4 regions of the Exiguobacterium sp. s6 genome follow, and region 4 is predicted to be linked to each of the others. Evidence: predicted binding sites of a transcription regulator. Region 4 holds the regulator's gene; each other region holds the start of a gene.
What was found. The regulator Rex, encoded in region 4, represses fermentation and respiration genes when NADH is low (regulators of the CRP and FNR family bind a similar motif). The targets are predictions, from matches to a motif close to TTGTGAAATATTTCACAA.
Positions count from the first base shown of each region.

Region 1 (7,420 bases), on a different contig from region 4:
AACATTATCGCGCGTATCCGTTCCTTGACGATGTGGACATCGACATCGACACGTTCTTGTCGCCACACGACTATTATGTGACTACGGAGCGTGGCCAAGAGGACGAGGCGATCCTCGTCTTGACGCCTGAATATACAGGCAACGTCGTCGGGGACCTCGGTCGTCGCGTCATCGACGAGGTCGAGGCACGAGCAGCGGACGGGGAGACAGTGTACGTCTTGACACCGTTCAAAGAAGGGTTGCCGGAATATGAACGCCACAACCGTGTTCACGTGTACCGCGTTCGCCTGACGAGCCCGTTCTTGGAGCATGTGATGAACCAAGTTGCGGCTCAAAACGTGGCCTACGTCAAACTTGCACATGAGCTTGTCTCGAAAGTCACCTTCAAAGCGATCCATCAATTCGATTGGATGACGATTACAGCGGCACGTTCACTTGCGAAAGCACTACAAGTTCCGTTATACTCAACTATGTTGTCATTTGAAACGACTCGCAATCCGCATGGACACGGCGGACTGTTCGACGCAATCCATCGAATCGAGAGCAGCATCCTCGCTGAAGCCGATACGGTCTTTATTTGCGAACAACTGTCGACCGAGGAAGTCGGAATGCGCTATCCGATTGGCGATAACGTAAAAACCTGCCTGCCGCTCGATGCTTCGCCATACGGGCAGAAACGTTTGAAAAAGAACACGAAATAACCTTGCTTTTTCAAATAAAACTTGGTAGGATAATTGAGTATGCTTAGACTGTAAAGCAAAAGCACTTGATACAACATCAGTAAGATGGGAGTGAAAGAAATGCGCGTTAAAATCACACTAGCTTGCACAGAAACAGGCGATCGCACGTACATCACGAAGAAAAACAAACGTAACAACCCAGAGCGCCTCGAATTGCGCAAATACAACCCACGTCTCCGTCGTCACACGCTTTACCGCGAAGTGAAATAATGAGACTGGCCGTCACTCATGTGGCGGCCTTTTTTTTGAACAAGGGGGAATTGAAGTGATTGAAAAGAAACTACTCCGGCAAAATGTACATCGTCAAATCCGTGAACTCGACGACCGACCGGACCGGGACCGCGTCATCATACATACATTGACCGAACTGAAGGCGTGGCGAGAGGCGGATACGGTGGCCGTCACGCTCGCCCTCGATTTAGAGATTGATACGTTGCCACTCATTCGCTTAGCTTGGCAGGCAGGAAAATCGGTGTTCGTGCCGAAAGTTACAAAACAGGGACTTACGTTCCATGAAATTCATTCATTCGAAGACCTTGAGCCGGGCGTCATGGGTATTTTAGAGCCGACGACGGTCGCGACGACGCGGACGATTGACGTCTGTATCGTGCCGGGACGTGTCTTTGACCGATCCGGGTATCGGATCGGCTGGGGTGGGGGGTATTACGACCGTTTTTTAGCGACGTATGAAGGTGTCACCATCTCGTTGGCCTATGACGTCCAACTGCTCGATGAAATCCCGGTCGAGCCACACGACATTCCTGTCGAATTTATCGTGACGGAAAGGGAAACGATTCTATGCTCGCCATCTTTCTCGTAACTTGTCTGGTAGCCTTCGCCGGCTATCGTCTGCGCTCACTGACCCGTTCTGGGGCTGTCTTGACGGTCGTGACGGGTACAGTCATTGGGTACGGATTTGGTTGGTTCGGGCTCTATTTGCTCGGTGTCTTCTTTTCGACGTCATCGCTCGCCTCGAAATACCGTTCCCGCGACAAAGAGCCTGTCGATGAAATCGTTGAAAAATCGGGACCTCGTGACTTCGTTCAAGTGCTCGCCAACGGTGGTATCGGGATGGCGACGGCGCTCGGTATGTTGCTTACACCGAACGATGCCTGGTTATTCGCGTACATCGCTTCGATTGCGGCGGCGACGAGCGACACTTGGGGCTCTGAGTTCGGGGTGCTCGCCAAACAAAAACCGCGCTCCATTTTGACGTTCCGCGAAGTGGAACCGGGAACGAGTGGCGGGGTGTCTCCGTTCGGGACGTTCATGTCGGTCGCGGGGGCAACGGTCATTATCGTCGCTTCGTTGCCATTTATCGATATCAGCTTACGGTTCGCCGGCTTGTTGATTGCTCTCGGGTTGACCGGAAGCGTTGTCGACACTCTCCTTGGGGCGACGGTTCAACGCAAGTTTCGTTGTCGTGTATGCGGTAAGCTGACCGAGAAGAAAGTCCATCATCACGAGCCGACGACTTACGTTTCAGGCTGGCGCTTTCTCGGCAATGACGCCGTCAACTTTTTGGCGATCGCCTCGGCGGCGGCGATTAGTTTCCTCTTGCTGCGATGAGGGTAGTACAGTCAGTGAAGATGTTTCAAATGAATGTGAATATTGTCACAATATTGCCAAACTGAAAACGGTTTCCCTTGTAGTGAGTGTTTGTGAATGATGTTACAATCTTTATGTAACAGACAAAACAAAAACATGAAACAGATTGTTCGAAGGGTGGAGAATCAATATGGAAACATTAAATCATGCTAAAGTAACACGCGTCGCGCTCGTCGGGGCCGGAGCGGTCGGTGCCAGCTTTGCTTACCAATTGACGACAGCTAGTCTCTGTGAGGAACTTGTGATCATCGATATCAACAAATCGAAAGCTGAAGGGGAAGCAATGGACTTGAATCACGGTGTCTCGTTCGCCTCTTCACCGATGCGCGTCTGGGCAGGAGACTACACAGACTGTGGTGCAGCAGATATCGTCGTCATCACTGCCGGCGCACCGCAAAAACCAGGTGAAACACGTCTCGACCTCGTCGAAAAGAACGCCAAAATCATGAAGTCGATGATTGGGGACATCATGGCATCTGGTTTTGATGGCATCATCATCATCGCCTCAAACCCGGTCGACATCATGACCCACTTGGCTTGGAAATATTCAGGATTACCGAAGCATCGGGTGTTCGGTTCAGGAACGGTACTCGATACGTCACGTCTTCGCTACATGCTCGGTGATTACTTCAACGTCGATCCACGTAACTGCCACGCTTACATTATGGGCGAGCATGGCGACACAGAGTTCGCGGCATGGAGCAACGCCCGTATTTACGGAAAATCGGTCGAACAGTTGCTTGAAGAGAATGACGAGTACACATGGGAAGACCTCGAAGATATCTACGTCAACGTTCGTGACGCAGCCTACCATATCATCGAACGTAAAGGGGCGACGTACTACGCCATCGGTCTTGGTCTCCTTCGTCTTGTCAAAGCCGTGCTTCGCAACGAGAACACGTTATTGACGGTCGGCGCGCACTTGGACGGTGAGTACGGTTTGAACGACATCCACATCGGGGTACCAGCGATCATCAACCGTCAAGGTGTCCGTCAAGTCGTGGAAATCGAGTTATCAGAAGAAGAAAAACAAAAGATGCATCATTCGGCAGAAGTGCTCTTGAAAACGATGCAACCTGTCTTATAAAACCGAGCAATCCTTCGCTCATCACCGTAGCCGGCTAACGCCGCTACGGTTTTTTTGTCATCCGCTCTTCTCGACACGTTGCATAGAGGCTCTCTTTTGTCGCCAGCTATAATTTCCTTTAAAATAAAAGTATAGAAGGAGGTGACCATCGATGTCAGAGCCAGCTTGTTTTTGGGAAGACGTATATCGTGCGGTCGAATCGGGAGGGCGCATCGAGGGCATCTTAGAGCCGTCGCGGGCACTTTTATTGTTCGACACGAAAGCGGGGGACGTCTATCACCTCTACATACGGACGGACAAAGCCTGGGCGAACCATGTCGGCATGGACGTCGAGGCGGTCATGAACTCGTTTCGATTGGCCCGCATCGGTCGTGAGAAGTTACACGTCCACATTTACGGCGATCCGCTTGTCGATGAGGAGCGCCTATCGTCCCTCACGTTCCCGATTGCGGCGAAAGTGAAGCTCGGCATGAGACCGTGTGGGCAAACAGAAGAGTCGTACCGACCACGGGCCGTCGCGCTCGATCAACAACGGAAGAACGAACTAAAGCAACGGTTCTCCTTCGGGAAACCACAATTCGTCTATGGACTCATGTTCGTGACGTTTCTTGTCATGTGGTTCGCCGAATCGATCGGGTCGACGCTCGACCCGAATACGCTCATCCGCTTCGGGGCGAAAGTGAATCCGCTCATCGACGAAGGGGAATGGTGGCGCCTGGTCACACCGATGTTTCTTCATATCGGCTGGTTCCATTTCGCAATCAATATGTTCGCGCTTTGGTCGCTCGGTCCGCTCGTTGAAAGGATGTACGGTTCGTCACGCTTCGTCACCATTTATTTGTTAGCCGGCGTCATCGCCACAGTCGCCTCTTACGCGTTCAGCGAAGCCATATCGGCCGGGGCATCGGGGGCGCTGTTCGGGCTCGTCGGGGCACTCCTCTATTTTGGCCTTCGAGACCGTTCCTTATTTATGAAGACGCTCGGTCCGCCGCTGTTTATTATGTTAGGATTAAACGTAGGACTCGCTTTCGTCCTTGGCGCTAGTTTGGACCATTCCGCACATGCGGGGGGGCTGGTCGGGGGCTTTCTGATGGCGGGAGTGGTCGGCTTGCCGGATGAGCATACGAAGAAGCGCCGCCTGTTGTTTGCGGTGATCGTACTCGTGGCATCTGGAGCGTTATTCTGGTTCGGCTATAATCGATGACAAAGGAGTAAGGATATGATTAATACGTTGAAGCAACTGGTTGAAATTCCGAGTCCGTCCGGCATGACGGATGAGGCGATCGGCTTCGTGGAGCAAGAACTCACGAATCTCGGCGTCGCCACGAAACGCTTGAATAAAGGAGCGCTCCTTGCGACGTTTGACGGGAAATCGGATCGGGCGCGCCTGTTGACGGCTCACGTCGACACGCTCGGGGCGATGGTGAAAGAGATTTTGCCGAGTGGCCGTCTACGGTTGACACAAGTCGGCGGCTACGCCTGGACCGCCATTGAAGGGGAGAACTGTTTGGTCCATGCGGAGGCGGGTGAACCTGTCGAAGGAACGATTCTTATCCATCAATCAAGCGTCCATGTGTATAAAGACACGAACAGTGCCGAACGGACGGCATCAAATATCGAGGTACGACTGGACGCTGACGTTCATTCGGCTGAAGACGTGCGTGCCCTAGGCATCGAGGTCGGGGACTTTGTCTCGTTCGATCCACGCTTTCGCCAGACGAACGCGGGCTATATCAAATCTCGACACCTCGACGACAAGGCGTCCGTCGCCATTTTGCTCGACTTGGCAAAAGACCTCGTCGGCGCCGACTTGCCACATCCGGTCCATTACTTGATCTCCAACTATGAAGAGGTCGGGTTCGGGGGCAACGCCGGGATCCCGGAAGCGGTGACCGAATATATCGCCGTCGATATGGGAGCGCTCGGGGACGGCCAGCACTCGGACGAATATACGGTTTCAATCTGCGCGAAAGATTCATCAGGTCCGTACGATCTTGGATTACGCCGTCAGTTCACCGCGTTGTGCCGGGAACACGGTATCGCCCATAAAGTCGATATTTATCCGTATTATGGATCCGATGCCTCGGCAGCAATCAGTGCCGGCTACGATGTACGCCATGCACTCCTCGGACCAGGCATCGAGTCGAGCCATAGCTATGAGCGGACGCATACAAAATCGCTCGAAGCGACACGGGAACTGCTCTATCGTTATGTGCTCACGACGATGGGAGACGGACGATGAGAAATTTTTATGATGTCCAACAATTCTTGAAATCATTCGGGACGATCATTTATATCGGCGAACGCGATGCCGAGATTGGCCTCATGATGATGGAACTCGACGAGTTGCATGCCGGCGGGATGATTGAACAACGAGAGTATGACACGGCCAAGATCATTTTGACGCATGAATTGAAAAATTCAATAGATTGACAGAAAAACCCCTAGTGCAAAGGTTTGCACTAGGGGTTTAATAGTGTAAACTATAAGATGAAAGCGATTTAATCGAGATGAGGAGTGGAACAGATGAAGTGGTTATTAGGAATCGACATTGGTGGGACGACGGTGAAAATGGCCGTCTTAGATATGAACGGGATCATTTCTGACAAATGGGAGATCACGACGGACATTCGAGAAAACGGGGTACATATTCCGACTGATATCGCTGCTTCATTCGAGGCTTATCTAGAAAAATCGGGCAAAGCGAAAGAGGAGTTCGCCGGTGCGGGGATCGGGGCACCTGGATTCATCAACTTCTCCGAGGGTGTCGTCGAATACTCGCCGAACATCGGTTGGAAAAACTTTGCGCTCGTCAGCGAGTTTGAGAAAGCCGTGGGATTGCCGGCCGTCCTAGAGAACGACGCGAACGCCGCCGCACTCGGTGAGATGTGGAAAGGTGCCGGTGAAGGCGCGTCAGAACTCCTTGCCATTACACTCGGCACGGGCGTCGGTGGCGGTGTCATCACGAATGGGAACATCGTCCACGGGGCAGCAGGGATGGCTGGAGAGATTGGTCACATCACTGTTGAACGTGACGAGTCGAAAGCCGTGATGTGCGGTTGCGGACGCAAAGGTTGCATCGAGACGATCGCTTCGGCGACAGGTGTCGCCCGCTTGGCGCTCCAAAAACGAAAAAATCGGACGACGTCGTTGAACGAGTTAAAAGAAGTGACGGCACGTGACGTGTTTGAAGCGTTCAAGGCGAACGATCCCGTCGCCACCGAAGTCGTCGAAGAGATGACCGAATATCTCGGCCTAACGATCTCAAATATCGCCAACACGTTGAATCCAAAGATGATCGTCATCGGTGGAGGGGTCTCGAAAGCGCGTGAAGCGCTCCTTGAACCGCTCGATGAGCAGTTCAAACGGTTCGCGCTTGAACGCGTCTACGCCTCGACCACGTTCAAAATTGCGGAACTCGAGAACGACGCCGGTGTCATCGGGTGTGCTTGGCTCGCCCGCAAACATTTCTTGCCGACTCGTGTATAAGGATTGTCTAGGCACGCCTGCGTCTTGACGCAGGCGTGTTTTTCATATGGAACGGGTATGGGATAATGTAAAATTTGTAATGACAGAGTTGATTTTTTGTTAAAAAAGGGGTAAGATTTGGACTTGATACCGGACTGTTATCGTACGTGAAATGGATAACAAGCCAATTGAACTTATAAAAAAATAGGGGGAGCGAGTTCGTTTGATCTCGTCGCCCGTTGAACAGAGGAGGAGGCCGTCAGATGAAGTCATCTCAGAGCTTTTCGAAGCTTACTATGCGACTGAATGATACGGTCCGCGCTTCGTTTCAAGAATATCGGTTATTTTGGATTTTCACGCTATTACTTTGGACGAAGACGTACGTAGTTTACCAATTTTTCTTCAATATCCCGATTGAAAACACCGCCCAGGCATTCATCTTGCTGATCAGCCCGATCAGCTCCACACTATTCCTATTCGCCTTCAGTTTCTTCTTTAAAGGAAATAAGCAGAAGTG
Region 1 is NZ_JACSLN010000001.1:1,018,934-1,026,353, forward strand. It holds gene KNP75_RS05205 (1,4-alpha-glucan branching protein domain-containing protein) at 1-701, shown strand, start outside; gene rpmG (50S ribosomal protein L33) at 786-950, shown strand; gene KNP75_RS05215 (5-formyltetrahydrofolate cyclo-ligase) at 1,006-1,560, shown strand; gene KNP75_RS05220 (DUF92 domain-containing protein) at 1,539-2,309, shown strand; gene KNP75_RS05225 (L-lactate dehydrogenase) at 2,479-3,435, shown strand; gene KNP75_RS05230 (rhomboid family intramembrane serine protease) at 3,587-4,639, shown strand; gene KNP75_RS05235 (M42 family metallopeptidase) at 4,655-5,677, shown strand; gene KNP75_RS05240 (YqgQ family protein) at 5,674-5,868, shown strand; gene KNP75_RS05245 (ROK family glucokinase) at 5,962-6,924, shown strand; gene KNP75_RS05250 (LTA synthase family protein) at 7,167-7,420, shown strand, end outside.
Region 1: the regulator Rex is predicted to act here: its motif matches at 2,343-2,360, upstream of KNP75_RS05225 (L-lactate dehydrogenase).

Region 2 (7,420 bases), on a different contig from region 4:
TGAATCTTGGTTGACGACCTTACCGTCGCGTGAGGCCGTCCTACGTGAAGTCGAAGGGTTGGTCCCGAGTGAAATCATCGTTGATGACGCCGAGTTGGCAGACCATCTCTCATCACTCGGCATTCCGTTGTCGGTGCAGACAGAGCGGCTAGCGAGCCCGTTGTCGAGCGGAGCGAAAGACGAGGCGCAAGTGAGCGCGTTTGAATTGCTGTTCGCTTATTTGACGCGCACGCAAAAACGCGCCCTCGATCATCTCCAACCGGCCGTCGCCTATGAAGTCGAGGCCCATATGCAACTCGATGCCAACACGGCCCGGAACTTGGAATTGTTCCGGTCGGCCCGGTCCGGTGAACGGAAAGGGTCGCTTCTCGCCTTGCTTGATGAGACGACGACGGCGATGGGGGGACGGTTGCTGAAACGTTGGCTCGAACAGCCGCTCTATACCGAGCAGGCGATTCGGGACCGACAAGATGCGGTCGAGAACTTGGTCGATGACTTCATGCTTCGTGACCAGTTGCGTGAACAGCTACGTCACGTCTACGATATCGAACGGCTCGTCGCCAAAGTCGGTTACGGGACGGCCAACGCCCGTGACCTCGTCCAACTCCGGAACACACTCGAGCGCATCCCGGCGGTGCGGGCCTTGCTCGAAGGCGTCACGGCCTCACGGCTTCGTCAAATCGATGATACGCTCGACACATTCGACGACTTGGCCAGCATGCTCCAAGCAGCGCTCGTCGAGGCGCCACCGATCTCGATTAAAGAGGGTGGGATGATTCGTGCCGGCTATTCGGCCGAACTCGACGAACTGCTCGAGGCGAAAGCGGACGGAAAGACATGGATTGCCAATCTCGAGCAACAAGAGCGGCTCGCGACCGGCATCAAGTCGCTGAAAATCGGCTATAATCGTGTCTTCGGCTATTATTTGGAAGTGACGAAAGCGAACGCCCGCCTGCTCGAAGAGGAACGTTACGAACGGAAACAGACGCTGACGAACGCCGAGCGTTACGTCACACCCGAGTTAAAAGAGAAAGAAGCGCTCATTCTCGGGGCTGAAGAGAAGAGTTGCACGCTCGAGTATGATTTATTCGTCGCCTTGCGTGACCAAGTCAAGCAAGAGACGAAACCGCTCCAACAACTGGCGCGCTCGCTCAGTGAGCTCGACGTCTTGCTCGCGCTCGCCATCGTCGCCGAAAAACGTGACTATGTTCGGCCGACGACGTCGACGAACGTCCAAATCGATCGTGGCCGCCATCCGGTCATCGAGACGGTGCTACCACGCGGTGAATACGTCGCCAACGATTTGACGCTCGACGACACGCGGCGCATGCTCTTAATCACCGGACCGAACATGTCCGGTAAATCGACGTATATGCGTCAATTCGCCTTGATCGCCATCTTGCATCAAATCGGGTCGTTCGTGCCGGCTGAAGCGGCTGAGATTCCATTGTTTGATCGCATCTTTACCCGCATCGGTGCGGCCGATGACTTGGTGAGCGGCCAGTCGACGTTCATGGTCGAGATGACGGAGACACGCCAAGCGGTGACAGAGGCGACCGAACACAGCCTCATCCTGCTCGATGAGATCGGTCGGGGGACATCGACGTATGACGGCATGGCGCTCGCCCAGGCTATCGTCGAATACATCGCTTCGACAATTGGAGCGAAGACGTTGTTCTCGACCCACTATCACGAGCTGACCGTGCTCGAAGACACGATCCCTGCTCTTGAGAACGTGCACGTCCGCGCCATCGAGCGAGACGGGCGTGTCGTGTTTCTACATGAAGTACATCCGGGGCGGGCCGATAAGTCGTACGGGATTCATGTCGCTGAGCTCGCTGAATTGCCCCGTGATTTGATTGAACGGGCGCGGACCATCTTGTCTCAACTTGAGACGGACTCGAAACCGGAACTGGCAGCTGTTGAACATCCGGGAACGGCAGAACCCGTGGCCCAACTATCGCTCTTTGAGGCGGAAGACGAGATTAAACGACAATTGCTCGAACTCGATTTGTTGGCGATGAACCCGATCGAGGCGATGCAAGCGCTCTATGCGCTCCAACAATCCGCGAAGAAGGGGTGAGTCGATGGGAATCATACAGGAGTTACCGGAACAACTGGCCAACCGAATCGCGGCTGGCGAAGTCGTCGAGCGGCCGGCCTCGGTCGTGAAAGAGCTCGTCGAGAACGCGATTGACGCCGGCGCCACCAAAATCGAAGTCGATTTGGAGGAAGCGGGCATCCGTCTCATTAAAGTCCGCGATAACGGGCACGGGTTTTATGAAGAGGACGCCCCGCGCGCCTTTTTACGTCATGCGACGAGTAAGATTCGGGACGAGCACGACTTGTTCCGGATTCGCACGCTCGGCTTTCGTGGGGAGGCGCTCGCCTCGATTGCTTCGGTCAGCCATGTGACGCTGAAGTCACGCCGGGCCGAGGAAGACGGGTTCGAGATGACGCTTCAAGGCGGCGTTGTCACGGCGCAAACACCGGCCGCGGCGAACGTCGGGACGGAGATAGCCGTCAGTCAATTGTTCTATAATACACCAGCCCGATTGAAGTATTTGAAAACGTCCGCGACGGAACTGGCGAGCATCACCGACACGTTGAACCGGATCGCCTTGTCCCACCCGGAAGTGCGCCTCACGGCGTTCCATGAAGACAAGGAGCTGCTCAGGACGAGCGGGAACGGAGACATCAAACAAGTCATGCTCGCCATTTACGGGCGTCAAGTCGCGGCCCAAATTGTCACGGCGTCGAGTAAGACGAACGACTATAGTTTGAGCGCCCATCTCGTCCGTCCGGAAGTGACGCGTTCGAACAAGCAGTACGTGACGCTCATCTTGAACGGTCGGAGCATCAAGAACTTTGCGTTGACCCAAAGTGTGCTCGAAGGCTACCACACGCTGCTACCGATTGGTCGTTATCCGATCGCTGTCCTCGAAGTGAACATGGACCCGATGCTGATCGATGTCAACGTTCACCCGACGAAACGAGAAGTTCGGCTTTCAAAAGAGAAAGAGCTCTGTCAGTTGATTCGCGAGACGGTCCAACTGACACTCCGGGAACAGCGTTTAATCCCGTCGGTCAAACCGAAAGAGCGACCGGTCATTCGGACCGAACAAGAGCGACTTGATTTCACGGTTGAACGGGCGCCGGTCACGGAAGAAGCGCCGACGTGGAACTATCCAATTCCACGTGAGCCTGTCACGTCACCGAGTCGTTGGTCGCCGACCCCGCTCGTCAATGAAGCGCCTGAGCCGATAGCGTCGACGGTCGAATCGGAAACAATCGAGACGAAAGGAGAGCGGTTGCCGCCGCTCGACGTCATCGGTCAATTGCATGCGAGTTATATCGTCTGTGGTGCCGAGGACGGGATGTACGTCATCGACCAACACGCGGCCCAGGAACGAATCAAATATGAGTTGTTTTACGAGCAACTCGGGAATCCTGACAAGGAATACCAGTTGTTGCTGCTTCCGCTCACGCTCGAGTTCACGCAAGAAGAGGCGCTCGCGATTGAAGAAGTCACTTCGCTTTTAAAAGAAGCAGGTCTCGAATTGGAGCCGTTCGGCGGCAATACGTTCCTCGTTAGAGAGATTCCGACGTGGTACCCGCAACATGATTTAGAAGGAACGGTCCGTGATTTGATAGAGATGGCGATTCGGGATCGCTCCATTGACATCGCTAAATATCGGGAAGATGCGTCGATTTTGATGGCGTGCAAACGGTCGATTAAAGCGAACCATCCGTTGAACCACGAGATGATGCGGCAATTGCTTCACGATTTGAATCAGACGACGTCTCCGTACACGTGTCCGCACGGACGTCCGATTTTAGTGAAGTGGAGCACGTACGAGCTCGAGAAGCTATTTAAACGCGTTATGTGACACGCCTGTAATCTTTTTTTAACCTCCTGTTACGTTTATGGATAGGTGGCTATGGGAACAATATACACATGTCACTCAACGCATCGAGGTTGAGAGGTGGCTTTTTCACTGCCTCACCCTCAAGATGTAGACATGATCGATAAACCAGTAGGGGGAAAAGATTATGGCAGACACGCTTAAAGTAACGAAACGAGAATTACGACCACGTTCGGTCCGCGCTAACTTGCGTAAAGAAGGAAAAGTGTTAGGTGTCGTTTACGGCTACAAAGTTGAAAGCACACCGGTCGCATTCGAAGAGATGGCACTTCGTAAGATTCTTCGTGAACACGGCGACAACGCTTTGATCGAACTCAATATCGATGGTAAGAAAGTGAACACACTCGTTCACGGGACAGAAGTCGACCCATTCACGAACGAATACAAGCACGTCGAATTTATGGCAGTGAAGATGGACGAAGCGACAGAAGTCGAAGCGGACGTCACACTCGTCGGCGACGCGAAAGGCGTCAAAGAAGGCGGCTACTTGGCACAGACGCTCTATAAAGTAACGGTCTCGGCAACACCAGCCAACATTCCGGAGCGTATCGAGCTTGATGTTTCTGAACTCGGCATCGGTGACTCGCTCACTGTCGCTGATATTCCAGAGAACAAAGATTACGAAATCGTATCTGAGGGTGATCTTCAAATCGCATCGGTGAATGAACCGGTGGCGGTCGAAGACCTTGAAGCTGATACAGCGACAGAAGGCGAAGTTGAAGCGACTGAAGAGGCGTCAGAAACTTCAACGGAAGAGTCGGAAGAGGCTTCTGAAAACAAAGAATAATCATTTCGAACGGCCCTTTGCGAAGGGTCGTTTTTTTCTAGTCACAAATCCGACAAATGTAAACGATTACGATGTGAAAAATGTGTCAACATGTGGAAGGGGCGATTGCAATTTATTCGTTTCGGGCTTATATTGTTAATGATTTCACATGTTCGTTCTTATTATAATGGTTTCATTCAAACAGAAAGAAGGGTTTGTGACATGGCATCAATGGAAATCCATGCACTCGAATCGTTGCGGAAGAAAGCACAGGCATCTTCGCAAATGATTCATTATCGGCCAATGGAGTACTTTTTACGAGCAATGCTCGCGGGGATCTTTATCGGATTCGCTTCAATTTTCACACTGAAAGTCGTCAACGGAATGTATTTGATCGATTCTCCGTTCACAACGCTCATCGGAGGATTCTCATTCGGGATCGCCCTCGTCATGATCATCTATGGCGGAGCCGAACTGTTCACCGGGAATACGATGTACTTCACAACCTCGACGATGCGGGGGTACACGACGCTCAGCGACACGATGCTCGTCTGGTTGCTCTGCTTTGTCGGGAATGCGCTCGGTGGCGTTTTGTTCGCCTTGCTGCTCGCCCCGACCGGTGTCATCCAAGAACTTGGGATGAACAACTGGCTGTTCTCGGTCGTCGAGAGCAAGATGCACCACACGACGGTCGAAATTTTCTTCCGCGCGATCTTCTGCAACTGGATGGTCTGTCTTGCCATCTTCTTGCCGAAGCAAATGAAAAACGAGTTCGCCCAAATCTTCTCGATGATCTTCCTCGTCGCCGTTTTCTTCGCCTCAGGATTTGATCACGTCATCGCCAACTTCGTCTTGTTCGCCCTCACGCTCGTCGTCCCGCATCCTGAGGCGATCAGCTTTGCCGGCGCGATCCACAACTTGATCCCAGCCACGTTCGGGAATATCATCGGTGGCGCGTTGTTCATGGGTGCGATCTATACGTGGTTAAACGCGAAAGGCTTGCGTGAAGCCCAAGAATCGGAAGCAACGGAAGAAGTCGAATTGAAAATTGTGAAACCTGCCAAAGAAGTATAAGGTAGCTCACGACAACGAGCAGTCGAGTCCACGTCAGTGGCTCGACTGTTTTTGCGTTTTTATCACAAGCATTGATCACAATTTCGACTTCACATCTCAATAGCAAAACATGACATAATCTATATATGGAACTTAAGCGAGTAATTAACTCGCTTGTAATCAATATATAGTGAGGTGATGCGGAGTGAATATGCTCCAGCTTTATGAAGATGTCTGTGTTCTCCCAGATCAGGACCTCGTACAAGAGAACGCCAACGTCGACGGGAAATCACCACTTGGAAAATTGGCACGATTATCCTCAGAAGTATCAAAACAATTGTCGACGACATATCTATTATCAGAACGGTCACGTCAAGCCGTCGAGGATAATTTTTTGTATATCCATGACGCCGACTACTATGTGACAGGATCGACGACGTGTTGTCAAATCCCACTCGGTGAGCTACTCACGAACGGATTTCATACCGGGCACGGGACGATTCGACCGCCCCAGGATATCCGCTCGGCGATGGCGCTCGCTTCGATTATTCTTCAAGCGAACCAAAACATGCAGCATGGCGGTCAAGCTTTCCCGATGTTTGATGTCGACCTCGCACCGTATGTCGAAAAGACGTATGAACGTCAGCTCGAGCGGCTCAAAAAGTTACCAGTCGAATGGACGACCGAGCAACTCTTTGAAACTGCCGAGTCTGAAACAATCGCGGCGACGTATCAAGCGTGTGAGGCGTTCATCCACAACGCCAACTCGATGCACTCACGTGGTGGCGGACAAGTACCGTTCGTTTCCATCAATTACGGCACCGACACGAGCCGGTGGGGACGAGTATTCATTCGAGAGTTGCTGCGCGCGACCGAGCGAGGGCTCGGTAACGGGGAGACGCCGATTTTCCCGATTCAAATCTTCAAAGTGAAAGAAGGGGTCAACTTCCATGAGGACGATCCAAACGTCGACTTGTTCCGTCTCGCGTGTCGTGTGACGGGCAAGCGATTATTCCCGAACTTCTCGTTCGTCGATGCTCCGTTCAACCTTCAATACTACGACGGGACGCACGGCTCGGAAGTCGCCTACATGGGTTGTCGGACACGGGTGATGGGGAATCGGCATGGTGCCGAGACGTCGATTGGACGAGGCAACTTATCATTTTCGACGTTGAACTTGGTCAAAATGGCACTCGTCTCTTCGGATATCCATACTTTTTATGAGACGCTCGACGCTTACGTCGACGTCGCCATCGATCAATTGCTCGAACGATTCGACTATCAAGCGAAGCGGCACGCCGACGAATTTCGGTTCCTCTATGCCCAACACGTCTGGCGGGGTGGAGAGAGACTCGGTCCAGAAGACGATCTTCGCGAGGTACTGAAGCAAGGGACGCTCTCGGTCGGATTTATCGGTCTCGCCGAAGCGCTTCGTGTTCTCACAGGTGGCACGCATGCCGAGTCACGAGAGGCGGAACGGCTTGGGCTCGATATCGTCACTCATTTACGTGATCGAATGAAGCAGGCATCGGAACGATACGATTTGAACTTTTCTCTCTTGGCGACCCCGGCCGAAGGATTGTCGGGTAAATTTGTGACGAGAGATCAGCAATCGTTTGGGATGATCGAAGGTGTGACCGACCGCGCCTTTTATACGAACTCGTTTCATGTGCCC
Region 2 is NZ_JACSLN010000001.1:1,488,814-1,496,233, reverse strand. It holds gene mutS (DNA mismatch repair protein MutS) at 1-2,083, shown strand, start outside; gene mutL (DNA mismatch repair endonuclease MutL) at 2,088-3,890, shown strand; gene KNP75_RS07705 (50S ribosomal protein L25/general stress protein Ctc) at 4,054-4,713, shown strand; gene KNP75_RS07700 (formate/nitrite transporter family protein) at 4,915-5,766, shown strand; gene KNP75_RS07695 (anaerobic ribonucleoside triphosphate reductase) at 5,957-7,420, shown strand, end outside.
Region 2: the regulator Rex is predicted to act here: its motif matches at 4,846-4,863, upstream of KNP75_RS07700 (formate/nitrite transporter family protein).

Region 3 (7,420 bases), on a different contig from region 4:
GCGACCAAGCTAATCGTATTGACCGGTTATGACGAATATTCGTACATGCGGCGTGCGATTCAGCTCGGTAGTTTTGATTACTTGTTGAAGCCGATCGACCCGGACGTCTTGAATGAGACGCTTGCACGCGCTCTTGCTGACGTCACGCCTGATGAAGCGGATCCGATTCTACAGATTGGTGCGTTCATCGAGCGCCATTATGCGGAAGAACTCAGCTTACAAGGGATGAGCGAGCGCTTTTACTTGAGCCGCGAATACATATCGCGTCGCTTCAAACAACAGTACGGCGTCAACTTATCCGAATATTTGCTGTCGATCCGGATGCTCGAGGCGAAACGTCTCCTTGAGACGAGTAGACAACGTATTTATGAAGTCGCCCAAGCGGTCGGCTTTTCGGATGATAAATATTTCCGGAAAGTCTTTAAAAAACAGGTTGGCATCACCCCGAATGAATATCGGGAGCAGTGTCACCGACTATCTTGAAGGAGGAATTTAATCATGAGTGTACACATTGGGGCAGAACCAGGACAAATCGCAGAAACGGTATTGTTACCGGGAGATCCGCTTCGCGCGAAATATATCGCGGAAACGTTCCTTGAGGACGTCGAGTTATATAACGAGGTCCGCGGGATGTATGGCTTCACAGGAACATATAAAGGGAAACGCATTTCGGTTCAAGGGACAGGAATGGGCGTTCCATCGATGTCGATTTACGTGAACGAATTGATCATGTCATACGGCGCGAAAAACTTGATCCGTGTCGGTACGGCCGGTGGGATTCAAGAAGACGTTAAAGTACGTGACGTCGTCATCGCGATGAGCGCATCGAGTGAGATGGGTCAAAACCGTGTGCGCTTCAACGGGATGGACTATGCACCGACAGCGACGTTCGACCTCCTACATCGCGCTTATATGAACGCTGAAAAGGCCGGCATCCCGGTCAAAGTCGGTCAAATCTTCACAGCCGACCAATTCTATCAAGATGATTTCCACCATTTCAAGAAGTGGGCCGACTTCGGTTGCCTCGCCATCGAGATGGAGGCGGCAGGACTCTACACACTCGCTGCGAAACATAAAGTGAACGCGTTGACGATCCTTACGATCTCAGACCACTTGTTGACAGGAGAAGAGACGACATCCGAAGAACGTCAAACGACGTTTGACGAGATGATCCGTGTCGCACTCGATACAGCGGTCGAAGTCACGAACTGATGCAAATGCCCTACAAGCCACTGGTTTGTAGGGCATTTTTGTGTCCGTGCGCCTTCCCGTGTATACAAAGTGAAACCGGCAAGCTAGACTGAAGCTGAAACGAACAGTTCGAAAATCGGGCTGTACCAAGGAGTTGTGACTATGAACAAAGCATCTGCTTTTGTCATTTATAGTATCGTCTTTTTTGCTTTCTTTGATCTTTTTGCCCAGCTTCCGGTCATGAGCACGTTCGCGACATCGGTCGGTGCGACACCGTTCATCGCCGGACTCGTCATTGCCATTTATTCGTTGTCGAACACGTTCGGCAACATTTTATCGGGAATCTGGACTGACCGGATCGGTCCGATTGTCATCTTATTCGTCGGTCTCGGGCTATCGAGCCTCAGTCTATTGTCATACCATCTCGTCGACACATCGACGACGCTTCTCATCGTCCGCATCGTGCACGGGTTCGTCGCCGGCTTGATCGTACCGGCCGCGTTCACATTGTCTGCTAATTTGACCGCAGCAAACCGTCAAGGGAAGAAAGTGGCATTGACCGGCAGTTTTGTCGGGTTGGCGGCCATCATCGGGCCGGCGTTCAGTGGGATCATGGCGAGTCGAACGACCGTCCCCGTCGTTTTCACATACGTCGCGTTTTATGGGGCGATGGTCGCATTACTCGCACTCATCTTTTTACGTCCGTCGAAACTGTCGCTCGGAACATCGAGCCGTCAAGAGGAAGGGAAATCACGGCTTGAACGTGACGTCGTGAAGGCGTATATCGGTGCCTTCCTTTTAATGTTCTCGCAAGGTGCGATCGCGTTCTTGCTACCGCTTTATGTACAGTCGCTCGGCTATGACTCCCGCTTGAGCGGGACACTGCTTAGTACGTTCGGAATCATGGCGGTGCTCGTATTTGTGTTACCGACGAACCGTTTGTTCGATCAAATCGAACCAGCGAAACTTGCGGCACTCGGTGTCGGCATTCTTGGTGTGAGCCAACTGTTGATCGGCCGTGCCGAGACATCTAGTCTCTTATACGGGGTGCTCGCCTTGTACGGTGTCGGTTTCGCGATCTTATTCCCAGCCATCAACACGATGTTGATCAAAGCCACCAACCATGCCAACCGTGGCAAATCCTACGGATATTTTTATGCCTTCTTCTCGCTCGGGACGGTAACGGGATCGGCTTTTTTAGGCTGGCTTTCCATCACGTTGACGCAAAAATTCACGGTGACCGGAGGCATCTTGCTCGCCGCCGGGTTGGTTCTCGTCATGATGCAACAAGCGAAAAAGCGGAACGTGCCCGTGAGATAAGGCAGACCGAGAGTGTGCGGAGCGAAGGTTCAAAATGGTCGATGGCCAAGAGAAAATGATAAGATGAAGCTAGCGCTATCATCTAAGGGAGGCAGATTTATGCTCGCACCAATCGAACAGTTGACCATCGAAGAGCTCATCCGTAAACAACGTCGCTTCTATCGGACACAAGCGACCAAATCGCTCGCATTCCGTCTCAGTATGCTGACGTTTTTAAAAGAATCGATCAAACATCATGAGGCCGAAATTCTCCAAGCGTTGGAGCAGGATTTGAACAAATCGGAACTCGACGCGTTCACGACGGAGATTGGTTTCGTCTACGATGAGATTACACGGACGACTCGTGAGTTGAAACGTTGGATGCGCCCGAAGCGAGTCCGCGGTGCTTCGATTCATCTCGGGACGAAAAGTGAGGTCATGTATGAACCTTATGGCACGGTACTGATTATCGCTCCATGGAACTACCCGTTTCAATTGGCGATGGCACCGCTCATCGGAGCGATTGCCGCAGGGAACACGGCCGTCGTGAAGCCTTCGGAATTGACACCGAACGTCGCCCAAATAATCACAAAAGTGCTCGAACGGGCGTTCACTGACCGCTACGTCGTCAGCGTCGAAGGAGATAAAGACGTGGCGACGGAACTGCTCGCAAAGAAGTGGGACCATATCTTCTTCACTGGGTCGACACCGGTCGGAAAAATTGTCATGGAGGCGGCGGCAAAACATTTGACGCCGGTCACGCTTGAGCTCGGCGGGAAATCGCCGGCCATCGTCCATGACGATGCCAATATCGAGATTGCGGCGAAACGGATCGCTTGGGGCAAATGGATGAACGCCGGGCAAACGTGCGTCGCTCCAGACTATGTCCTCGTCCATGAATCGAAACGAGAGGTATTCCTCGAAGCCATTAAACGTGAAGCGTTCACGATGTTCGGGAATGGCGTCGGGACGAAGCGGTTCACACGAATCGTCAATGAGACACATTTCGACCGCTTGATCGGATATTTGACGGAAGGCGACGTATTTTTCGGAGGTCAGACCGACCGAGATCAATTGAAGATCGCTCCGACTGTATTGACGGACATCGAAGAAGACGCAAACGTTATGAAGGATGAGATTTTTGGGCCGATTCTACCGGTACTCACGTATCGTCAACTCGACGAAGTGATTGATTTCGTCGCAGCGCGCCCACACCCGCTCGCGCTCTATTTGTTCACTGAGACGAAAGAGGTGGAGCAGAAGGTGATGAAGCATCTCACGTTTGGCGGAGGTTGTGTCAATGATGTCCTTATGCATTTGACGAACCCGAACCTGCCGTTCGGTGGCGTCGGTGAGAGCGGAATGGGCTCGTATCATGGTCGCTACAGCTTTGAGACGTTCAGCCATGCCAAATCGATTTTACGCAATACGACGAAATTTGATTTACCGGTTCGTTATCCGAACTTCAAAGGAGCCGAGAAGTTGATTCGACTCGTCTACCGATGATTGGATTAGACTGCAGAGAGCCTGCAGTCTTTTTTTGTGAACGAAAAAATAAGAAGATTGTTTGAAATGTCACATACTTTTATGAAAATGCCCATTGCCCTCCTGTATAATAAAACCATATATCACGCACGAGGCCAGATTAGGCATGAGACCAGTGGAGGGAGCAGACAACATGACTATGAAATGTGGGACGACCCAACCGAACAGCTTCGTCTTCTCAGAAGAGACGAAACAGCTCTTATTCGAGATGATGACGTTTCAAGAATATTCAAAAGCGAGTATCGTTTGTTGGGAAGGAGAAAAATGCAGTAAGTTCTTTTATTTGAAGAGCGGTACCGTCAAATTCACGAAACTGACGAAAAAAGGGAGTTCGCTTATCATGTTCATATACGGCGCTGACGACTTCTTTGGAGAGTTCGACATCGACGATGTATTCCCGAGCTCCTACAGTATCGAGACGACCGAGGACAGTGTCATCGGCTGGATTTCAAAACAAGAAATGGACGAGCTCGTGCGTCAAGACGCGCAGCTGGCTACGGAGGTGTTGCGTTGGACTTCGATGATGCGCAAACAGTCCGAGATGAAGTTGCGTGACTTGTTGCTGTATGGGAAGCCAGGGGCGCTCGCCTCGACGTTGCTTCGCATGGCGGCAATGCACGGCGTAGAGGAGACAGAGGGGGTCACAGTTCCGAGACATCCGTCTGACGGCGAACTCGGACAATTGATCGGTGCACCTCGCGAAACGGTCAATCGAATGATGAACCAGTGGCGGAAAGAAGGCGTGTTAACGACGACTCCGACATCGATGGTGTTGCATGACATCGATTTCCTAAAAGAGCTATGTTACTGCGAAGGCTGTCCCGCCGGTATTTGTCGGCTTTGACTTGCCGTTCATAAGCGTTGAAAAACGTGCGGCGTCACAACATGAGAACATGAACAGGTGATTGGACCGACTGATGTCGGAGCAATCGCCTTTTTTGTATGCCTTTTTTTAAAATGTGAACTTTATGTGTGGAAACTACGCAAATTTGATGTGATTGTCACTTTTGAAGTGACAAATGTCACATATTAATCAGTGCCCCTTTTCATACAATGAAAGTGGAAATCAAAGGGAAAGGGGTCCTTCACGTGGAGAAAAACGATGGACAAGAACCGAACTTAAAAGGCACGTTCACATCGGTCATGATTGTCGCTGGCGTCATCATTGCCATGTGGTCGTCGGTCTTTTACTTATTTGTGACACGATAACGAGCAAGAGGAGGGAAGCACGATGCATATTCATAAACTTGAGAAGTATTGGTTAGTATTCGGCATTATTCTATTAGGCGTCTTTTTGACAGTGCTCGGTATCTCTGCGTTTGCGGCAGGGAATCAGCCGGCTTCGGACGCCGATTTGATCGACCCGGCAAAAGTGCATCAAACTGCACCGTTCGACAAACCAGGGCTTCATAAAATCGGTGACAACGAGTATGAGCTCGTCATGGTCGCCCAAGCGTTCACATTCACACCGGGCAATGTGGAAATCCCAAAAGGGGCGAAAGTCACGTTTCTCGTCACGTCACCGGACGTCGTCCACGGGTTCCAATTGACAGGGACACCGGTCAATATGATGGTCGTGCCAGGCCACATCAACTCGCTCACGTATACGTTCGAAGAAGCAGGCGAATTCTTGATTCTATGTAACGAATACTGTGGAACCGGACATCACATGATGTCGACAAAAATTAAGGTGGTGGACTAAATGAATGACGTAGCCTCAAAATTAAAACAGTGGGAAATGGAACGCGGCGTACCGGTACCAAGTATCGGTGTTAAAGAAGCGCGCCTCGCCTATGCCCATGTCGTCATTTCGGTCCTCGCCGTCCTGATCGGCGGTTTGGCAGGACTCATGCAGACGCTCATCCGAACGGGCGTCATCCCGGAAGTGTTCGGTTATTATCAACTCTTGACCGCGCACGGCATCATGCTCGGTCTCGTCTTCACGACAATGTTCATCATCGGTCTTCTTTACGCGCTCCTCGCTAAGTCGTTCGGACGTTTTGAGTCGTTCCCGACCCGGGTCGCGTGGCTCGGATTTTGGATGATCATCGCCGGTGCCGTGCTCGTCACGATCATGGTGCTCGCCAATAAAGCGACCGTGTTGTATACGTTTTACGCGCCGCTCATGGCCGACCCGATCTTCTATATCGGCCTCGTCTTGTTCGTCGTCGGCACATGGTTGTCTGCGTTCGCCATGTTCCGGATGTATGCGGACTACAAACGGGAGAACCCAGGTATTCACCCGCCGCTTCCGGCGTATATGAGTGTCATGACGATGCTATTGTGGGTCATCGCAACGCTCGGTGTTGCCGGAACGATTCTGTTCCAGCTGCTACCGCTTTCGCTCGGATGGAAAGATACGGTCGGGATTGAGTTATCACGGACGTTGTTCTGGTACTTCGGTCACCCCCTCGTCTATTTCTGGCTCATGCCAGCCTATATCGTCTGGTATACGGTCGTGCCGAAAGTCATCGGGGGGAAAATCTTCTCGGATGCGCTCGCCCGGATGGCGTTCCTGTTGTTCCTCTTGTTCTCGTTCCCGGTCGGTTTCCACCACCAGTTGACAGAGCCGGGGATTGAGCCGTTCTGGAAGTTCGTTCAAGTCATCTTGACGTTCCTCGTCGTCATCCCGTCGTTTATGACGGCGTTCTCGCTGTTTGCGACGTTCGAGCTGCGTGGTCGCGCACTCGGTGCCCGCGGGTTATTCGGTTGGGTCAAGAAAATGCCATATGGGGATGTCCGTTTCCTCGCGCCGTTCGTCGGCATGTTGTTCTTCATTCCAGCCGGAGCCGGCGGGATCATCAACGCATCGCACCAATTGAACGCGATGGTCCACAACACACTTTGGGTCACAGGTCACTTCCATATCACAGTCGGGACGGCCGTCGCCTTGACGTTCTTCGGAACGGCATATTGGCTCGTACCGGTATTGCGCGGTCGTACACTCACGAAAAAGATGAACCGACTCGGATTGATTCAAACGGGAACGTGGGCGTTTGGGATGTCAATCATGTCTTACGCAATGCACATCTCAGGACTCCAAGGTAACCCGCGTCGGACCGGACCGGCAACGTACTTCTCGGATGCGCTTACGCGCGAATGGATTCCATACCACATCGCCATGGCGATTGGCGGGACGATCCTCTTGATCTCGGTCCTCATCTTCGTTTACTCAATGTTCAACTTGTCGTTCCTCGCGCCGAAAGGGGAGGAAGAATTCCCGCTTGCTGAGACGGAAGAGGCAGCGATGGAGACGCCTCGTTTCTTTGAAAACTGGAAACTATGGATCACCGTCACGTTCGTCTTGATCGCGTTCGCTTATACGGTCCCGATTTGGCACTTGATTGAGAGTGCGCCACCGGGAGCGAAAGGCTGGGTGCTCTGG
Region 3 is NZ_JACSLN010000003.1:81,058-88,477, reverse strand. It holds gene KNP75_RS13185 (response regulator transcription factor) at 1-483, shown strand, start outside; gene deoD (purine-nucleoside phosphorylase) at 499-1,212, shown strand; gene KNP75_RS13175 (MFS transporter) at 1,354-2,511, shown strand; gene KNP75_RS13170 (aldehyde dehydrogenase) at 2,611-3,996, shown strand; gene KNP75_RS13165 (Crp/Fnr family transcriptional regulator) at 4,169-4,879, shown strand; gene KNP75_RS13160 (cytochrome c oxidase subunit 2A) at 5,125-5,244, shown strand; gene KNP75_RS13155 (cytochrome c oxidase subunit II) at 5,267-5,737, shown strand; gene KNP75_RS13150 (b(o/a)3-type cytochrome-c oxidase subunit 1) at 5,738-7,420, shown strand, end outside.
Region 3: the regulator Rex is predicted to act here: its motif matches at 5,046-5,063, upstream of KNP75_RS13160 (cytochrome c oxidase subunit 2A).

Region 4 (7,420 bases):
TGGCGGCGGCCCCGAACACGGAGCTCCCAATCGTCTCGCTTATCGATGCCCGCCGAGGGAATGCCTATATCGGGCATTATCAACAGAACGAGGCCGTCACACCCGACCGTCACGCATCGGTCGCCGCTTGGCTTGAAGCCAATATCAGCGGACCGTTCGTCGTCGTCGGCGACGTGGAGCCGTTCCGTGACGCACTCGCGTCTTACGACTATACCGAAGCACCGGCCGCGCATAGTTACGGCCGTGCGAGCGATCTCGTCGCCTTAGGTGAGGCCACGAATGATGTCCATGCGTTTGAGCCCGAGTATCTTCGTCTCGCTGAGGCGGAAGCGAAATGGCTCGAGGGACAAAACAATGGCTGATATTAAAATCCGGCGCATGACATGGCTCGACGTCGAAGAAGTGACCAAAGTCGAGGAGGCCTCGTTCGCTATTCCGTGGACGAAAGAAGCGTTCATGAACGAGATGCTCCGCAATGACCAAGCGATCTATTTCGTCGCTGTGCATGAACGACGCGTGGTCGGCTTCGTCGGGGTTTGGCAAATCGTAGACGAGGGGCACATCACGAACATCGCCGTCTTACCGGAATATCGTGGGCAAGGCATCGGCAATCTGCTGTTGACGCAACTCGTTGAATTTGCCCGCTCGAAGTCACTCGCGGCGCTCACGCTCGAAGTGCGCGTCTCGAACATCGGCGCCCAAAAGCTGTACGAACAGTTCGGTTTCGAAAATGCCGGACGCCGGAAACGATATTATCAAGACAATAATGAAGACGCCTATATTTACTGGGCGAAGTTAGGAAGTGAAACAGATGGACACATCGCTCATCCTCGCGATTGAGTCGAGTTGTGATGAGACGTCGGTCGCGCTCGTGCGTGACGGTAAGACGCTTTTATCGAACGTCGTCTCGTCGCAGATTGAAAGTCATAAACGGTTTGGCGGGGTTGTGCCCGAGGTCGCCTCGCGCCACCACGTCGAACGGATCACCTACGTCATCGATGACGCCCTCAGTGAAGCGGGTGTGACGATGCAAGACGTCGACGCCGTCGCGGTCACGCAAGGACCAGGTCTTGTCGGGGCACTCCTCGTCGGAATCAGTGCGGCCAAAGCGCTCGCTTTCGCCCATAGCAAACCGCTCATCGGCGTGCATCATATCGCCGGACACATTTATGCGAACGAACTCGTCGAAGAGATGGAGTTCCCGCTCGTCTGTCTCGTCGTCTCGGGCGGACACACGGAGCTCGTCTATATGCCCGAACACGGTGTGTTCGAAGTCATTGGGGAGACACGTGACGATGCAGCCGGAGAAGCATATGACAAAGTCGCACGGACGCTCAGTCTTCCTTACCCAGGTGGACCTGCCATCGACCGTCTCGCAGCCGATGGGGAAGACACGTACAAGTTCCCACGGGTTCGGCTTGAAGCGGGACGTTTCGATTTCAGCTTCAGCGGGCTCAAGTCGTCGGTCATCAACGCCGTCCACAACGCTGAACAGCGCGGGGAGACGGTCATCCCTGAAAACTTGGCGGCCAGTTTCCAAGCGAGTGTCGTCGAAGTGCTCGTCGAGAAAGCGATTCGTGCCGTGAAAGAAAAAGGAGCGAAGCAATTGCTCGTCGCAGGTGGCGTCGCAGCCAACCGTGGACTCCGCGCTGCACTCAAAGAAGCGACGGACCGCGAAGGCATCCGCCTCGTCATCCCACCACTTGATCTATGCGGAGACAACGCCGGTATGATTGGAGTCGCGGCACATCACGCGTATGTGCGCGGAAAGCGCGATACACTGGCGATGAATGCGGTTCCTGGGTTATCCTTAGAAGAGAGCATGACAGTCTAGGGGGAAAATATACAGATGATGAAACGCATAATCATTGGAGGTCTCGTCGTACTGCTCGTCGTCGCGACGTTTTTGCAAGTACGGGAAATCATCCGCGCTTATAATATCGCCTATCAAGAAGAAATCGTTCCGGAAGCGACACGCGTCCGGTCGCTCACGGGAGCGGAATCGCTCGAAGGCATCGGCCGGGTCACGGGTGAGAACACGCTCGTCGAGACGTTGTACGGCTATAAGAGCCTAGACGACCAAGACATCGAAAGCGTCATCGTCGTCGACCGCAACCTCGGCGTTCAGCCGAAAGCGAGCGATGCGTATTATCAAATCGCACCGGGACGAGAAGCGACTGAAGAAGAGGCGGCGAAGTTCGAGGACATCGTCAACGAGTTTGACGAAGAGCAATTGTTCGCCCAAGTCATCTCGACGCATGAGGCAAAATATGTGACGAACGACGAAGAGGCGCTCACATTCTACAAAGTGTTCGTCCGTGACGTCGATACGAACGAGTACGTGTTTTTTATCACGGAAGACGGCATCAAGCTCGACTTCCACACGCGCGGTTTCCAACCGTTGCGTTATTTCTAAACGTAAAACAGGGAAGCTGACCTCCACAATGGAGTGCGGCTTCCCTGTTTTTATACTTCTGGATGATGTTTCTTTTGTTTATACCACATATTCACTCGGCTCACGACATAGACGATCAAGGCGAGCACCCACATGAGGAGCGTCGACTGATAGAAGTGGCCCCATACCGAGCCGGGCGTGTAAAAGCTGTGCACGGTCACATCGACCGGCCAGACGACGAGGCGGATAAAGAGCGTGCTCATGAGCAGACCGCTCAACAAGCTGATGACAATCCCGCTCCACGTCTGGATGATGAAGCCGATGACGACCGGCAGGAAATAAAACAGGAACGACGGGACGACGGTCGGTTCCCCACGAATCAGTTCGGATACGTACTCCGTCCCGGTCGGCACGATGTAGGCGAGACCAGTCAGGAAGGCGTGCATCCACTCGATTCGCATCGCACGGAATCGCATCATGAATGGAGCTCCTCCCATTCTGCATACAGCGCCGTGATCGATTCTTTCGTCGCATCGGACTCGGTCGACAGTTCCTGTGCCCGAGCGAAGTCGTTGAAGACGTCCGGTTCACACAACAGCTGCTCGATTTCCTCGAGCCGGGCCTCGTGTTGCTCAATCGTGAGCTCGATCTCCTCGATCCGTTGTTTCATCCGGCGCTCCTCGCGTTGCTGTTCCTTGTCGGCGCGCTGTTTCTTGACGATGACTTGTTTCGTCTCTTCACGAGCGAGTCGGGCCAGTTCTTCGAGTTCTTCTTTCTTCTCGACGTAGTACGAGTAATCACCGAGGTATTCGTCGATGCCGTTCGGCGTGATCTCCAAGACGCGCGTCGCGAGCCGGTCGATGAAGTAACGGTCGTGGGAGACGAACAAGATCGTGCCCGGGTAGTCGACGAGGGCGTTCTCGAGAATCATCTTCGAGTCGAGGTCCAAGTGGTTCGTCGGCTCATCCAAGATGAGCAAGTTCGGCTGCTCGAGCTTCAGTTTCGCGAGCGTCAAGCGGGCCCGCTCTCCACCCGACAGTTCATGGACGCGCTTCATCACGTCGTCACCACTGAACAGGAACTGACCAAGCAGGCTGCGGACTTCTTGTTCGCGCATGAGCGGCCAGTCGTTCCAAATCTCGTCGATGACGCGGTTGGCATCCGACAAGTTCTGTTGTTCCTGGTCGTAGTAGCCGATCTCGACGCCGGTGCCGTAGCGGATGTCACCGGTGAGCGTCGGCTGTTGTTTCGTCAACACTTTCAAGAGCGTCGATTTGCCGACTCCGTTCGGACCGACGAGGGCGACCGATTCGCCGCGTTGCAGCTGAAAGCGGAGATGCTGGGCGATCGGCTCCTCATAGCCGATGGCGAGGTCGCTGCCGCTCAACACGTCGTTCCCGCTTTGGCGTTTGATTGAGAACGAGAGGACGGCACTGCGCTCGTCACCGTCCGGCGCTTCCATCCGATCGACTTTCTCGAGACGTTTGCGGACGCTCTGGGCCCGTTTCGTCGTCGTCGCCCGGGCGATGTTGCGCTGGATGAAGTCCTGCATCTTGGCGATCTCTTCTTGTTGGGATTCGAACTGCTTCTTCTCTTGCTCATAGATCGCGGCCTTCTGCTCGAGATACTTCGTATAGTTGCCGACGAAACGACGGCTCCGGTGGCGAGAAAGCTCATAGACGACCGAGACGACGCGGTCGAGGAAGTAGCGGTCGTGGGAGACGATCAAGACGGCGCCTTTATAACCGCTCAAATACTTCTCGAGCCAGCCGAGCGTCTCGATGTCCAAATGGTTCGTCGGCTCATCCAAGATGAGCAGGTCTGGACTTTGAAGCAGCATCTTCGCCAGGGCGAGGCGGGTCCGTTGTCCACCGGAGAGCGTATCGATGCGGCGCTCGAAGTCGTCCGGATAGAAGCGCATCCCGTGAAGGACGGAGCGGATCGTCGCCTCGTATTGATAGCCGCCGCGGTCTTTGAACGTATGCTGTTCTTCATCGTAAGACGACAACAGGCGCTCATAGGCGGCCGGGTCGTTCAAGATGCGCTCAGATCCCATGTCTTGTTCCATGCGGCGCAGCGTTTTTTCCTGTTCAATTAAATCGGTGAAGACGGTGAGCATCTCGTTCCAAATCGTCTCGTTCGATTCAAGTCCTGAATCTTGGGCCAGATAGCCGATCGTCACATCTTTTGGCTTCATGATATCGCCTGAGTCATAGTTGTATTCCCCGGCGATGACTTTGAGCAGTGTCGACTTGCCGGCGCCGTTCCGGCCGACGAGGGCGACGCGTTCGCCTTCTTGGATTTCGAGTTTGACGTTCTCTAAAATCGGCTCGACGCCGAATGATTTCGATAAGTTATTGACTTGCAGTAGGATCAAGTGAAAAAACCCCTTTCTCTCTATTTAGTATACTGTATTTTTTAGTCTTTTCAGGTATATTCGTTGAGTGGTTATGTGAATTCGTTTACAATCAAGGTGTATGAAATTAGATTCGTTTGAAACGCGTCGTAAAAAGGAGGCTCTTTCCGTTGAGTCAAAACGAACCAAAGATTCCGCAAGCGACAGCCAAACGGTTGCCACTATACTATCGGTTTATCCAAAGCCTGCATTCATCAGGAAAACAGCGTGTCTCTTCTGCTGAACTGAGTGAGGCGGTCAAGGTCGATTCGGCCACGATCCGTCGCGATTTCTCGTACTTCGGTGCGCTCGGTAAAAAGGGATATGGCTATAACGTACAGTATCTGTTAGACTTTTTCCGTAAGACACTGAATCAGGACGAGATTACGAACGTCGCCTTGGTCGGGGTTGGTCATCTCGGGACAGCTTTCGTCAACTATAACTTCCTTAAAAACAATAACACACATATCGTCGTCGGGTTCGACGCAGACGAGACAAAAGTCGGCACGACGATGTCCGGTGTCCCGATTCATCACGTCGATGAGATGGAACAGATTATGAAGCAAAACAAGATTGACGTCGCGATTTTGACGGTGCCGTCTGCCTATGCACAGCCTGTCGCGGATGACTTGGTCCGCTTCGGCATCAAAGGCATCTTGAACTTTACACCGGCCAGGCTTACTGTGCCGGATACGGTCCGCGTCCATCATATCGACTTGTCGATCGAACTCCAGTCGCTCATTTACTTTATGCAACACTATCCATCTGCTGAGGGGGTCCATCAATAATGGAATTACTATTATCGTCACTCGTCGTCGGTATTCCAGGCGGAGCAAGTCTGTTTGTCATCGCGATTATCGCGCTCATCATCTTCGGGCCGAAGAAATTGCCTGAGTTCGGCCGTGCCGCCGGACAGACGCTCCGTGAGTTCAAAAATGCCACGAGTGGCATGATGAACGAGCATGACGAGAAAGACAAGAAAGAAATTGAGAAGAAAGAGCAGTAAGCGATGAGCCATCAACCTGATCAAGAACGGGCACTGTCCGACCACTTGACAGAGCTGCGGAGACGACTGATGCTGTCGGCATTTGTCGTCTTTGCCTTCTTTTTGATTGCTTTGCCGAGTGTCAAATATGTGCTCGCCTATCTCCAGGCCGACCTCGTCGAACGAGGCCTTGAATTGAACGCCTTTGGGGTCGCGGACCCGCTCATGATTTACTTGAACTTGGCGCTCGTCATCGGTCTCGTCGCGGCTGGTCCGTTTCTACTGTATCAACTGTGGGCGTTTGTCGCACCTGGTCTGCATCCGAACGAGCGGAAAGCGACGCTCGCCTATATTCCGATCATCTTTATCTTGTTCCTCGTCGGTTTGGCGTTTGCCTACTATTGGTTGTTCCCGCTCGTCCTCGATATCTCGACGGACCTCGGGCAAGACCTTGGTCTGACGCAAATCATCGGGGCGTCGAACTACTTCACGTTCTTGCTGCAACTGACCATCCCATTCGGACTGTTATTCCAGTTACCGGTCGTGACGATGTTCTTGACGCGCATCGGTGTCGTGACGCCGTACTTCCTGTCATCGATTCGGAAGTACGCCTACTTCGCCTTGTTCGTCGTCGCGGCCTTCATTACGCCGCCGGATTTGACGTCGCACCTCATGGTGTCACTGCCGCTCTTCTTCTTGTATGAGATTAGCTTGTCGATCTCACGCATCACGTACCGGGGCGTGCTCCGACGTGAGAAAGAGGCGATGGTGAAAGAACAGATGGATTTGATGAAACAAATGAATGAGAAGTAAACACCATGTCATGCGACGTGGTGTTTTTTTGATTTTAGGGCTATTCAATTTTGAAAAAACAACTTAAAATTAGGAGGGTTAAATCAAAAAATGGATTATTTTTGAAAGTTATACATTCATAAACAGAAATGAGGAGACTGATGAAGAAGTGGTTATGGAGCATGCTCGTGGTGCTCGTCATGATGGTGGCACCGGGAGTCGAAGTTCGAGCAGAAGACTATGCCAAACCGGAAATCATTCCGGCAGGAGAAGTCGTAGGAGATAGTGGGTATGTGTGGCGTTCGGGAGATCCGGAGACGCTTGTTCACATTGAGACCGGTGAGGAATATACGTTACCGATTCGCGTGTCTGCTGCTTATAATATGTATGCCATCGGAGACGGCCGATTTATGTTAAAAGGATGGCCGGAGTGGGTGATGTGGGATATACGTACGAATGAAGCGACGACATTCCCAATCGAAGCAGGAAGTGAGAATCGACTCGTGTCAACGAATGTAACAACAGGAATGATGTTATGGGCTGATGACGAAAAGTATATTATCACATCGATGTCAGGTGATATTCTCGGATCGCTCACGAAAGGCAGCGATCCGGTATACAGTCTGCTCGATGACGGGAACGTCCTCGCATTCGCCGACGGTCAAGTGACGAAGCGGACGGTGACAGGAGAAGTGCTTGAGACAATCAGTTCCTATTCAGGACAGGTGCGGTGGGCCCGTCACATGAAAGAAGCGAATCAATGGTTCGTGATCAAAAGTGATGACTCGGAGCACATGTTTATTTTCGATTTGGCGACGAAACGATGGATTGAGAAAGATGCGCCAAACGTAAG
Region 4 is NZ_JACSLN010000004.1:5,408-12,827, forward strand. It holds gene tsaB (tRNA (adenosine(37)-N6)-threonylcarbamoyltransferase complex dimerization subunit type 1 TsaB) at 1-362, shown strand, start outside; gene rimI (ribosomal protein S18-alanine N-acetyltransferase) at 355-840, shown strand; gene tsaD (tRNA (adenosine(37)-N6)-threonylcarbamoyltransferase complex transferase subunit TsaD) at 812-1,834, shown strand; gene KNP75_RS13860 (hypothetical protein) at 1,850-2,416, shown strand; gene KNP75_RS13865 (hypothetical protein) at 2,467-2,874, opposite strand; gene KNP75_RS13870 (ABC-F family ATP-binding cassette domain-containing protein) at 2,871-4,772, opposite strand; gene KNP75_RS13875 (redox-sensing transcriptional repressor Rex) at 4,922-5,578, shown strand; gene KNP75_RS13880 (twin-arginine translocase TatA/TatE family subunit) at 5,578-5,796, shown strand; gene tatC (twin-arginine translocase subunit TatC) at 5,800-6,588, shown strand; gene KNP75_RS13890 (hypothetical protein) at 6,729-7,420, shown strand, end outside.